Regions from separate parts of the Paenibacillus sp. FSL R5-0701 genome, predicted to be linked through region 1. Evidence: riboswitches for the same ligand, from Rfam matches in the RefSeq annotation. Region 1 holds a riboswitch; the other holds the start of a gene.
What was found. A riboswitch is a leader RNA that binds a small molecule or an ion and turns the genes downstream of it on or off. The one in region 1 is predicted to bind FMN.
Positions count from the first base shown of each region.

Region 2: linked by a shared signal. The riboswitch ahead of MKZ13_RS17785 (DMT family transporter) and the one ahead of ribD (bifunctional diaminohydroxyphosphoribosylaminopyrimidine deaminase/5-amino-6-(5-phosphoribosylamino)uracil reductase RibD) in region 1 are both predicted to bind FMN.

Region 1 is NZ_CP150230.1:4,482,825-4,487,458, forward strand. It holds gene MKZ13_RS19710 (bifunctional 3,4-dihydroxy-2-butanone-4-phosphate synthase/GTP cyclohydrolase II) at 1-458, opposite strand, end outside; gene ribE (riboflavin synthase) at 491-1,159, opposite strand; gene ribD (bifunctional diaminohydroxyphosphoribosylaminopyrimidine deaminase/5-amino-6-(5-phosphoribosylamino)uracil reductase RibD) at 1,221-2,324, opposite strand; FMN riboswitch at 2,647-2,815, opposite strand; gene MKZ13_RS19725 (hypothetical protein) at 2,983-4,272, opposite strand; gene MKZ13_RS19730 (peptidylprolyl isomerase) at 4,404-4,634, opposite strand, start outside.
Region 2 is NZ_CP150230.1:4,048,167-4,052,800, reverse strand. It holds gene MKZ13_RS17790 (amidase) at 1-493, opposite strand, end outside; gene MKZ13_RS17785 (DMT family transporter) at 816-1,796, opposite strand; FMN riboswitch at 1,941-2,093, opposite strand; gene MKZ13_RS17780 (DinB family protein) at 2,178-2,678, opposite strand; gene MKZ13_RS17775 (CGNR zinc finger domain-containing protein) at 2,824-3,375, shown strand; gene MKZ13_RS17770 (amidohydrolase family protein) at 3,487-4,634, shown strand, end outside.

The DNA of each region.
Region 1 (4,634 bases):
AGATCTACTGCAGCTTCCGTATGTCCGGCACGCCGGAGTACACCGCCGTCTTTTGCAATCAACGGGAACATGTGACCAGGCTTACGGAAGTCCCCGGCTTTCGCCTCAGGATCAATCAGACCTTTCACAGTAATAGAGCGTTCATGTGCCGAGATACCTGTTGTCGTATCTTTGTGGTCCACAGAAACGGTGAAAGCTGTTCCATGGAAATCCGTATTTTGTTGAACCATTGGTTTCAGGTTAAGTTCGTCCGCACGTTGTTGTGTAATCGGAACACAGACCAGACCTCTACCTTCAGTAATCATGAAATTAATGACTTCAGGTGTCGCCTTTTCGGCCAAAGCGATAAAATCGCCTTCATTCTCCCGATCTTCATCATCCACAACAATGACGGGTTTACCACGCATGAGATCATATATGGCTTCTTCTATTGTGTCCAGAATGGATTGTTCTGACATTGGTCCACCTCCAGTTAATTTCTGTTCTCTATTTATACAAATCCGTGATTGGAGAGAAAATCTTCACTGATACTGCGCGGCTTGCCAGCCTCCGTCTCCCGATGTCCTCTGCCATACTGGAGCAGATGATCCACATATTTGCCCAAAATATCGCATTCGATATTAATGGTATCCCCTGTCTTTTTCACATTTAGTACAGTTTCACCAATGGTATGCGGGATAATGGAAACCGTGAATGCGGTATCCGATGTATGGACAACGGTCAAGCTAATGCCATCCAGTGTAACCGATCCTTTGGGGATCAAATATTTGAACAACTGGTGATCATCAGGCTTGATCTCAAACACAATTGCATTCTGATCACGTGTTATACTGCCAATCACTCCAGTACCATCGACATGGCCCTGTACGATATGTCCGCCAAAACGACCGCCTGATTGCATGGCCCGCTCCAGATTAACTTTACTGCCTGATTGCAGCTGACTGAGATTGGTATGGCGATAGGTTTCAGGCATTACATCGGCGCTAAAACCTCCACCTTCGAGCGTTGTCGCAGTTAAGCACACGCCGTTCACTGCTACACTATCACCAATCTTCAGATCGTCCATGATGGCGGAAGCTCCGATATTCAGGACCATCGCTTCGCCTTTCCGACCAATACGCCGGATCTGACCGACTTCTTCCACCAAACCGGTAAACATGCTGCCGCCTCCCTTTTTCAAGTTATAAAAAACCTAACTTTCTACTTTCAAATCCATTTATTTATTCAGGCCACACCGGAATACCACCAATGCTGATATTATCTCCAACTTGTTCGATCTCCAACTGATTCAATTGAATCGCCTGATTCATACGTTCCACACCTTCGAAGCGGAAGCTTCCAGGTGTATCATAACCGCCTACAATCTTCGGAGCGATAAACATCAGCAGTCGATCGACCAACCTTGCCTCCAGCATGGCTCCATTCAAGGTACCTCCACCTTCAAGCAAAATTGAACCAATGTCACGCTCACCCAACTTGCTAAGTCCGTTTAACAGATCCACACGTGGTCCAGGACCACAGCGTATAATTTCGACGCCGTAGGCTTCCAAACGTTCAGCAGCTTCAGGACTGGCTTCGTCTGTTGTTAGCACCCATGTTGGAGCAAGACCATCCTTAACCATTTTGGCACCTACTGGAAGACGTAACTTTGAATCCACCACAATGCGCACCGGACTAATGCCTTCGACTTGCAAACGGGTTGTAAGTTCCGGATTATCGGCAATCACTGTGTCCACGCCAACCATAATTCCCTGGTGACGATGACGAAGGGCATGCACAATCTCACGAGCAGGCTCGTTCGAGATCCACTTGCTGTCTCCGCTGCGAGTAGCAATTTTCCCATCCAAAGTTGTAGCTGTCTTCAGTGTCACAAAAGGTAGACCCGTTGTAATAAATTTAATGAATTTTTCATTCATGCGTCTTCCACGCTCACGCAGTACGCCAACTTCAACTTCAATGCCTTGTTGACGAAGCATGCTTATGCCTCTGCCGGATACTTGCGGATTTGGATCTTCACAACATACCACAACACGTTTCACCTTTTCATGAATCAGGCGTTCACTACAAGGTGGCGTCTTGCCATAATGACTACAAGGCTCAAGTGTAACGTATACCGTACTTCCTTCTGCATCACTGCCTGCCATGTTAAGTGCATGCACCTCTGCATGACCGGTTCCACGTTTCAGATGGCTCCCCAGGCCTACAATACGACCTTCTTTCACAACTACACATCCAACGACCGGATTGATCCCCGTCTGTCCCTGTGCTCGTTCCGCCATATCCAATGCCAGTGCCATATAAAATTCATCATTGATCATTTCCAAATCCGTTCACCCCGCGGTTTAAAGTCTTGTTTATTAAAAAATCCCCGTCGAACAATCAGTTCGATGGGGATGATGAGAGACAAATGTCAACAGCAGGAGTGAAATGGATACAGCACGCCAACACTTTGCCCAAAACTTCATTTCGGGCAAGTGAAAATAGACACATACCTTAATGAACATCAATTACAGGTAAAGAGCTTTTAAAGTGCGGCATATGTATGGAACTGTCCGGCGTAACCGGATCTCCCTGCACAGTGCAAGACATCACACATCGTGATCGTGCAGCAATACTCCTGCTGAATGCAAACCTGTTAGGTCTGCACCTCTCCTTCTCCCATCCAGACTATACTGTCGGTTCTGGAATTACACCAGATCAGCCATCTGCCAATGGCAGACAGGTCACGGACTTTGCATCAAGTGCTGGACAAATAGGTCCTTACACTTCCTGCATCACCGCCGGTAGGGAATTGCACCCTGCCCTGAAGGATTGCTTTCGTTATTACTTGGATGTTAGCACTTTAATGCCAAAAAATCAATTGTTTTTTGTTCCTTTTTGTCACATACTAACTTTTAATAAGCTAAGAAACAACAAAAACCGCTTCCTCTCAGGAGGTACGGTTTTTGCTTGGAGGCACATTCTCACATCCATCGTATCATTCTACATATCAGGAAAACACCAGCTCGCCATATGCTTTAATTCTTTGGCATTATGAAATGGAATGCGGTCAGGTTCTTGCAGGGGCGAAGTCGGAAGCGAGAACTCTCGTGCGACCCTTCTGACCCAACTTGTGGAATCAATCCCAATAGCCGAGCATTTCCAGCGTCCATTCGCTCTCGGTCGAAACGTCCCATGCAAATCTGCTTTTCCCGGCATCTCTGGAAAGACACCATCCAGATATTCGACGATGACGCGTTTGTCTCTGACTTCATGACAATATACTGTCACCCATACACCTTCCCGGACCCGAACAGCATACACATCGCCAGACTGTACCTCCCCGGTACCTGCATCAGGAGATGCCTTTGGCACTTTTCCGCGAACACTTCTCTTCTTCTCCAATGCACCTAAGATCGTGTCCTTTACAGCTGGACTCTCATCAGGCTTATCCGCAAGAGATATATTATTCAGATCAAACTCATGAAATATCTTGTTCAGGTTGTTCTCATTAATTCCGACAGATGAATCCCACCACGCCAGAGGGGCCTGCACTTCAACCCGCACATTGGGGCGTGCGTCACGTTGCATATAAGAGGTAAATTCCGTGATCATACCAGGATGCTCCGGCGTATCCAGTATGCCAATCAGAGCTAACGTCTCAAGCAAATCACGGTAGACATATTCCTTCTGTGTAGGCAAAAGACGTTCCTTCTTGAGCGCTACTGCTGCCTTGCTGTAACGTGTTTTGGGAGGTAACTCGCGCAGCACCGTTAACACCGCACGGAATGTCCAGCGGTCGTATTCATTGGGTATTGGAATCTCCTTCGCGGTAGCCAGTTCTCGAAGTGCCAACACGCTTCCAAAAGGATCACCGTCCAACGGGGTTCCATTGGTCATCCTCCAATACCATTGCAGCGTCGTGTCGATTGCTTGATCTACACTTAATCCGCAGATCTTACAAGTGTTCGAAGATGGATATGGCGTATGTTCATGACTTGGCATACTGCTCGCAATAAGCTTGCTTGTAAGCAACGAGCGCCAAATCATGGGTGCTGACCACAAAGAGGATACAAAGGCCTGCGCTGCATCATTGATCGTCCATTGATTTGCAACTTTTTTCAGCTCAGTAATCGTTTCATCATGTTGCGGACGTACAAATCGATTCGGTTCATGCCCGGCTGCCTCAAGCGCTTCTCGATCCTTTACGGATAGACTATCCGGAACGACATGCCGCGATGCCTGCAGTTCTTCATTCCACAACGTGCGCTCACTATAAATTTGTTTTAACAAGCTTAGCTGAGTAACCATATCCAAGGTTTTATTCATCCTTTCTAATCATCGATTTCAAGTATGTAAAAAAATAAAAAAAGTGCTTCTTTAAAAGAAGCACTTCATGATTGGATCCAGTTAAGGTGAAGGTATTAAGCTTCTACAACTTCAACAGTTTCCATTTTGTCTTTACCTTCCAAAGCGTCCACGAACTCCATACCTTTAGTTACTTTACCAAATACAGTATGTTGTCCATCCAAATGTGGTTGCGGTTGGTAGCAGATGTAGAACTGGCTTCCACCTGTGTTACGGCCAGCATGTGCCATAGCAAGTGTTCCGCGCTCATGTTTGTTTGGGTTGATTTCACAGTTGATTGTGTAACC
Region 2 (4,634 bases), 430 kb from region 1:
CAATACCTGAAGCTACAGCGGCAGCGGCACCACCACTTGAACCACCTGGGGAGTGATTAATATTCCATGGATTGCGAGTTGGACCATGAAGACGGGGCTCGGTAATATTTTTCAAACCAAATTCAGGTGTATTGGTATGTCCTATAATGATAAAGCCTGCATCACGGAGTCGAGTGACAAAATTGGAATTGCGTAATGCACGATGCTCGCTGAACAAACGGGAGCCTGAAGTCAGAAATTCACCTTCCAAGGATTGCGAGATATCTTTCAGGAGCAGGGGCACACCGGCAAAAGGTTGTTCTCCAGGGCGAACCAAACCGGCTTCCTCTTGTGCGCGAGATTCATATGTACGAATAACCGCATTAAGTTGCGGATTCACTTCTTCAAGGCGTGCAAACGCCGCTTCCAGCATTTCAACCGGGGATACTTCCCGGGATCGGATCAGTTCAGCCAAACCTACGGCGTCGTAGGAGGTATATGAGAATGAAGACATTAATGATCGTTCCTCTCTGAATATAATTCATCTGTTTATTCCATATGTCATCGTACCACCGGATTAGACAAAAGACAAAACATAGAAGAGACGTAGTGCGATGATATGCATATTCGTTATGAGGTTGGAGGGAGAAGAGGGGAGGATTTGCGACATAGAAATAAAGCACAGGGTTAATAGCTCATATTGCTAATTGAGAAAATGATCGAGTAATAATCGAGTAATGACCAATAAAAAAAACCACTGCTCATCTAATTTGATGTGCAATGGTTTTATTTTATATTTGACTGTTTGTTTATCTGTGTACCTCAGATATATCCACTTACTCTGTACGCAGCTTCGGTGCAGCATCAGCCGCAGTTGATGATCTTTCCTGCTGTCTGGAAATGGCGAAGAGGGCCACCCAGATCAGGATAAAACCAAGCAGCTGCTCCCATGTAATCAGTGTACGGAAAGCAATCCAGTTCACCAACACACCCGCCATCGGGAAGCTAAGTTCTGCGAGTGTTGCAACAGATGCTTTGGTTGACGACAGACCTTTGTAATACAACAGAAGACTGAGCAAACCTGGTAACAATGCCTGACCAAGAATGTTGAGGATGACAGCAGTCTGTTCACCCGTTCCGGACGGAAACGTCCATGCCGCACCTTCATTCCACGTCATAAAGATCAGGAGCGGGAGAGCAACGACAAAGCGAAGAGAGGTGACCGTTTCATAACGCGCCTGCCCCAGCATCAATCGGCCCATTACGGTTGAACCTCCCCATAAGGCAGCAGCCCCAAGGGATAACAAGCTTCCAGCATGAATCCAGTTGTCCCAGTTACCTAATGGCAATGTGGAGCCAAATGTAAGCAGGTACGTTCCTGCTAATGCTATGAAGAACAATCCACCAAAGCGACGTGGCAAGGTTTCTTTTAATAACAGTTTAGCCAGCACGATAGCGAAGAGTGGTTGCATTTTTTGCAATAAAAGCACCGTATTTGGATCGTTATGTGTTAGTGCCATGGTGAACAATACCGTTGCGAGTGCTGATCCTCCCCATGAGATAAAAATCACGGCAATCCAGTGGCGAGCACGCAGGTTTTTCAGGTCAGACCGGAATTTCCACAGCACGGGAATGGCAATAAGACTGACGATGATATGTTCCACCAGTACAATCTGCGTGGATGTCATCGTGTTTAGCAAAATAATGCGGAAGAGTGGGTCGACACCCCATAAGGCGGCGCCGAGAACTACAAGCCAGAATCCGGTATTACTTCGTTCCTTGCGGTAAACAGGTGATGCTGCTGATGTCTTTTCCATATTCAGGACTCCTTCGTCAGAACACGGAATCTTCAGTTGGCAAAATCGACAAAAGCCCCCGTTTTGGTATATACCAAATAAACGGGGGCTCATCCAAGGACATGCGTCAGGAAAGAGGCCTTCCCGTGAACGGCATGTCAATGTGTTGATCTTCTCTCATCCGGACTGTACCGTCGGCCTTGGATTCACACCAAGTCAGTCGCTAATGTCCTTCGTTAAGAACAAATAGCGAGTCGCGGGCTGGTTCCGAAGAACATCACCGCCGGTTGGGAATTGCACCCTACCCCGAAGATCCTATTCAATTATATAGTGTGTTGAACAAGCTGTAACATTAATAAGTTCATCTTATTCCTGTAAGCGCTAGCAGTTCAAGCATTTTTTTTAGAAAACGATTTTCCAGCTGCCTTGCTGTCTGCGAAGGAGTACGATCTGACCAGCGTGATACGCATCATGGAGTACCCAGCGAGCTAGTTCGTGTGCCCATTTCTCTTCGGAGTCCATATATGCGGCTTCAAGATCTGACTCTTGTAGTGCAGCCAATTGATCTCGCAACTGTTGGGCTAATCGAGTTGTACCCTGTAGCAGTGTATTCCATCCGGCTGTGTCAGTTGCATCTCCAGGATTCCCAAATGTGTATTCATTGGAGTCTACAGCAGGAAGGGTAGGCTCCTTACCTTGCATGCGACATAATAAGCGATGGTTGTAATAATACATATGGTTAACCAACTGCCAGATGCTTAATCCCCCTGAGGGTGGAATCCAGGCTGCTTGTTCTGCTGTAAGACCCTCCAAGGATTTCGACAAAGGTACAATCCAATTACATTGATCCCAGGTATCATCCTTCTGAATACGTAACACATCTAGTGCTGTTGTTTTCGTCATTACCTTTTCCTCCTTGCGTATAATTGTGATATGTGTTGTAACTAGCTAAAACTGATTAATGAGGTTACACTTAATATAACACATCAAAGATGGATTATAACCATCTTTATTGACTTAGATGGTTACACTAAACGGAGGTATATATATGGACAGGTTATGGACCGATTTTGTAAACAGCGATTATCACGACTGGCGTGGGGGAGATCGATCGGAGGACAGGCTTGGGAAGGCGAGCTGGCAGCAAGACTTTCTGGCTCGATGGCAACTTAACGCTTCTGTCCCTGCATCTCTAGAAGATGAGTTGTCCATGAGAAACTTCAGGAATGAATTGTTGGCTCTTGGAGCCCGCTTGTCTTCTGGAGCATCGTTAACGGATATAGAAAAACAATGGTTAAATGGCATTATGGAAGCAGGGTATGTGAGAAGAACATTGACTACAATTGATCAGGAACTGAAACTCCAACTGTTAGCTGTAGAAGCACATTGGCATCAGGTTATGGCTGAGGTAGCTGCTGATTTTGCCACGACTTTGGTGGAGGGAGAAGGGCATAGGATTCGGATCTGTGATAATTCGGATTGTCGCTGGATGTTCTATGATGATACCCGAAGCAGAACACAGAAGTACTGTGATGATAAGATGTGTGGAAATCTGATGAAGGTCAGAAGATTTCGGGCGAAACGAAAATCCCAAAATTGATAAATACTAACAATAACTATATAATGTATATATACTAGCGAAAAAATAGTCAGAAGCAGTACGGATTCGTAAGCAGGATATGATCGTCTTTCAAACCAAATCAGATGGGAGATGTGTCTTGTGCGGACAAGTTATCTGTTGAAAAATGGCTGTGTGTTGTCGATGGATGCTCGAGTTGGACAGTATAAGAGGGCGGACGTTCTGATCCAAGATTCGTTGATCACGGCGGTTCAACCCGATCTGGATATTCCGGATGCGGAGATCATTGATGCTTCATCGATGATTATTATGCCTGGGCTGGTGGACACGCATCGGCATATGTGGGAATCACTTGTCAAAACAGCGGGAACCAACTGGTCGTTACCAGTTTATTTGCAAAATCTCTATTATGGTGCAATGGGAAGCAAGCTCCGTCCAGAAGATAGTTATATTGCCAACTTGCTCGGTTCCTTGGAAGCGCTTAATGCAGGAGTGACAACGGTGTTGGATTGGAGCATGCCGTATTCCCCTGACCACACGGATGAACTGATTCGTGGACTTCAGGATGCTGGCATTCGGGCGGTATTTGCTCACGGAGTCCCTGGTGAGACGGACTACTGGAATCGGGATAGTCGACTTACGTATTCGAATAATGATGTGAGAAGAGTCAAAGAACGTTATTTTTCATCACGGGATCAATTACTTACTTATGGGCTTGCCATTCGTGGTCCGGAGTTCAGTCATTGGGATACAACCGTGAAAGAGATCGAACTAGCACAAGAACTGGATGCGATCTGTTCCATGCATGCCGGATTTGGCAGTTGGGGATCTGTGGATCGCTCGATTAGTCACTTGTACGAAGCGGGACTGTTAAGTCCACGGGTGAATATCGTTCATGGTAACACTATGGGCATGGATGAATACAAAATGCTGGCAGATAGCGGCGCTTCCTTGTCGGTCACACCTGAAGTTGAAATGATGATGGGTCATGGATATCCGGCCACCGGCTATTTTCTTGAACATGGGGGAACCCCTACACTTGGTGTAGATGTGGTAACGTCGACAGGCGGAGATATGTTCTCGCAGATGAAGTTTGCACTTCAAGCTGAACGATCCAGAGCCAATGAACAACTTTTGCAGCAGGGTGAGATGCCTGGTGAGTTGAACTTGCAGTCCAGCCAAGTGCTGAGATTTGCAACTTCAGCTGGTGCACAAGCATTGGGATTGGAGCAGAAGGTGGGCTCGTTGACCCCGGGAAAAGAAGCGGATCTGATCATGAT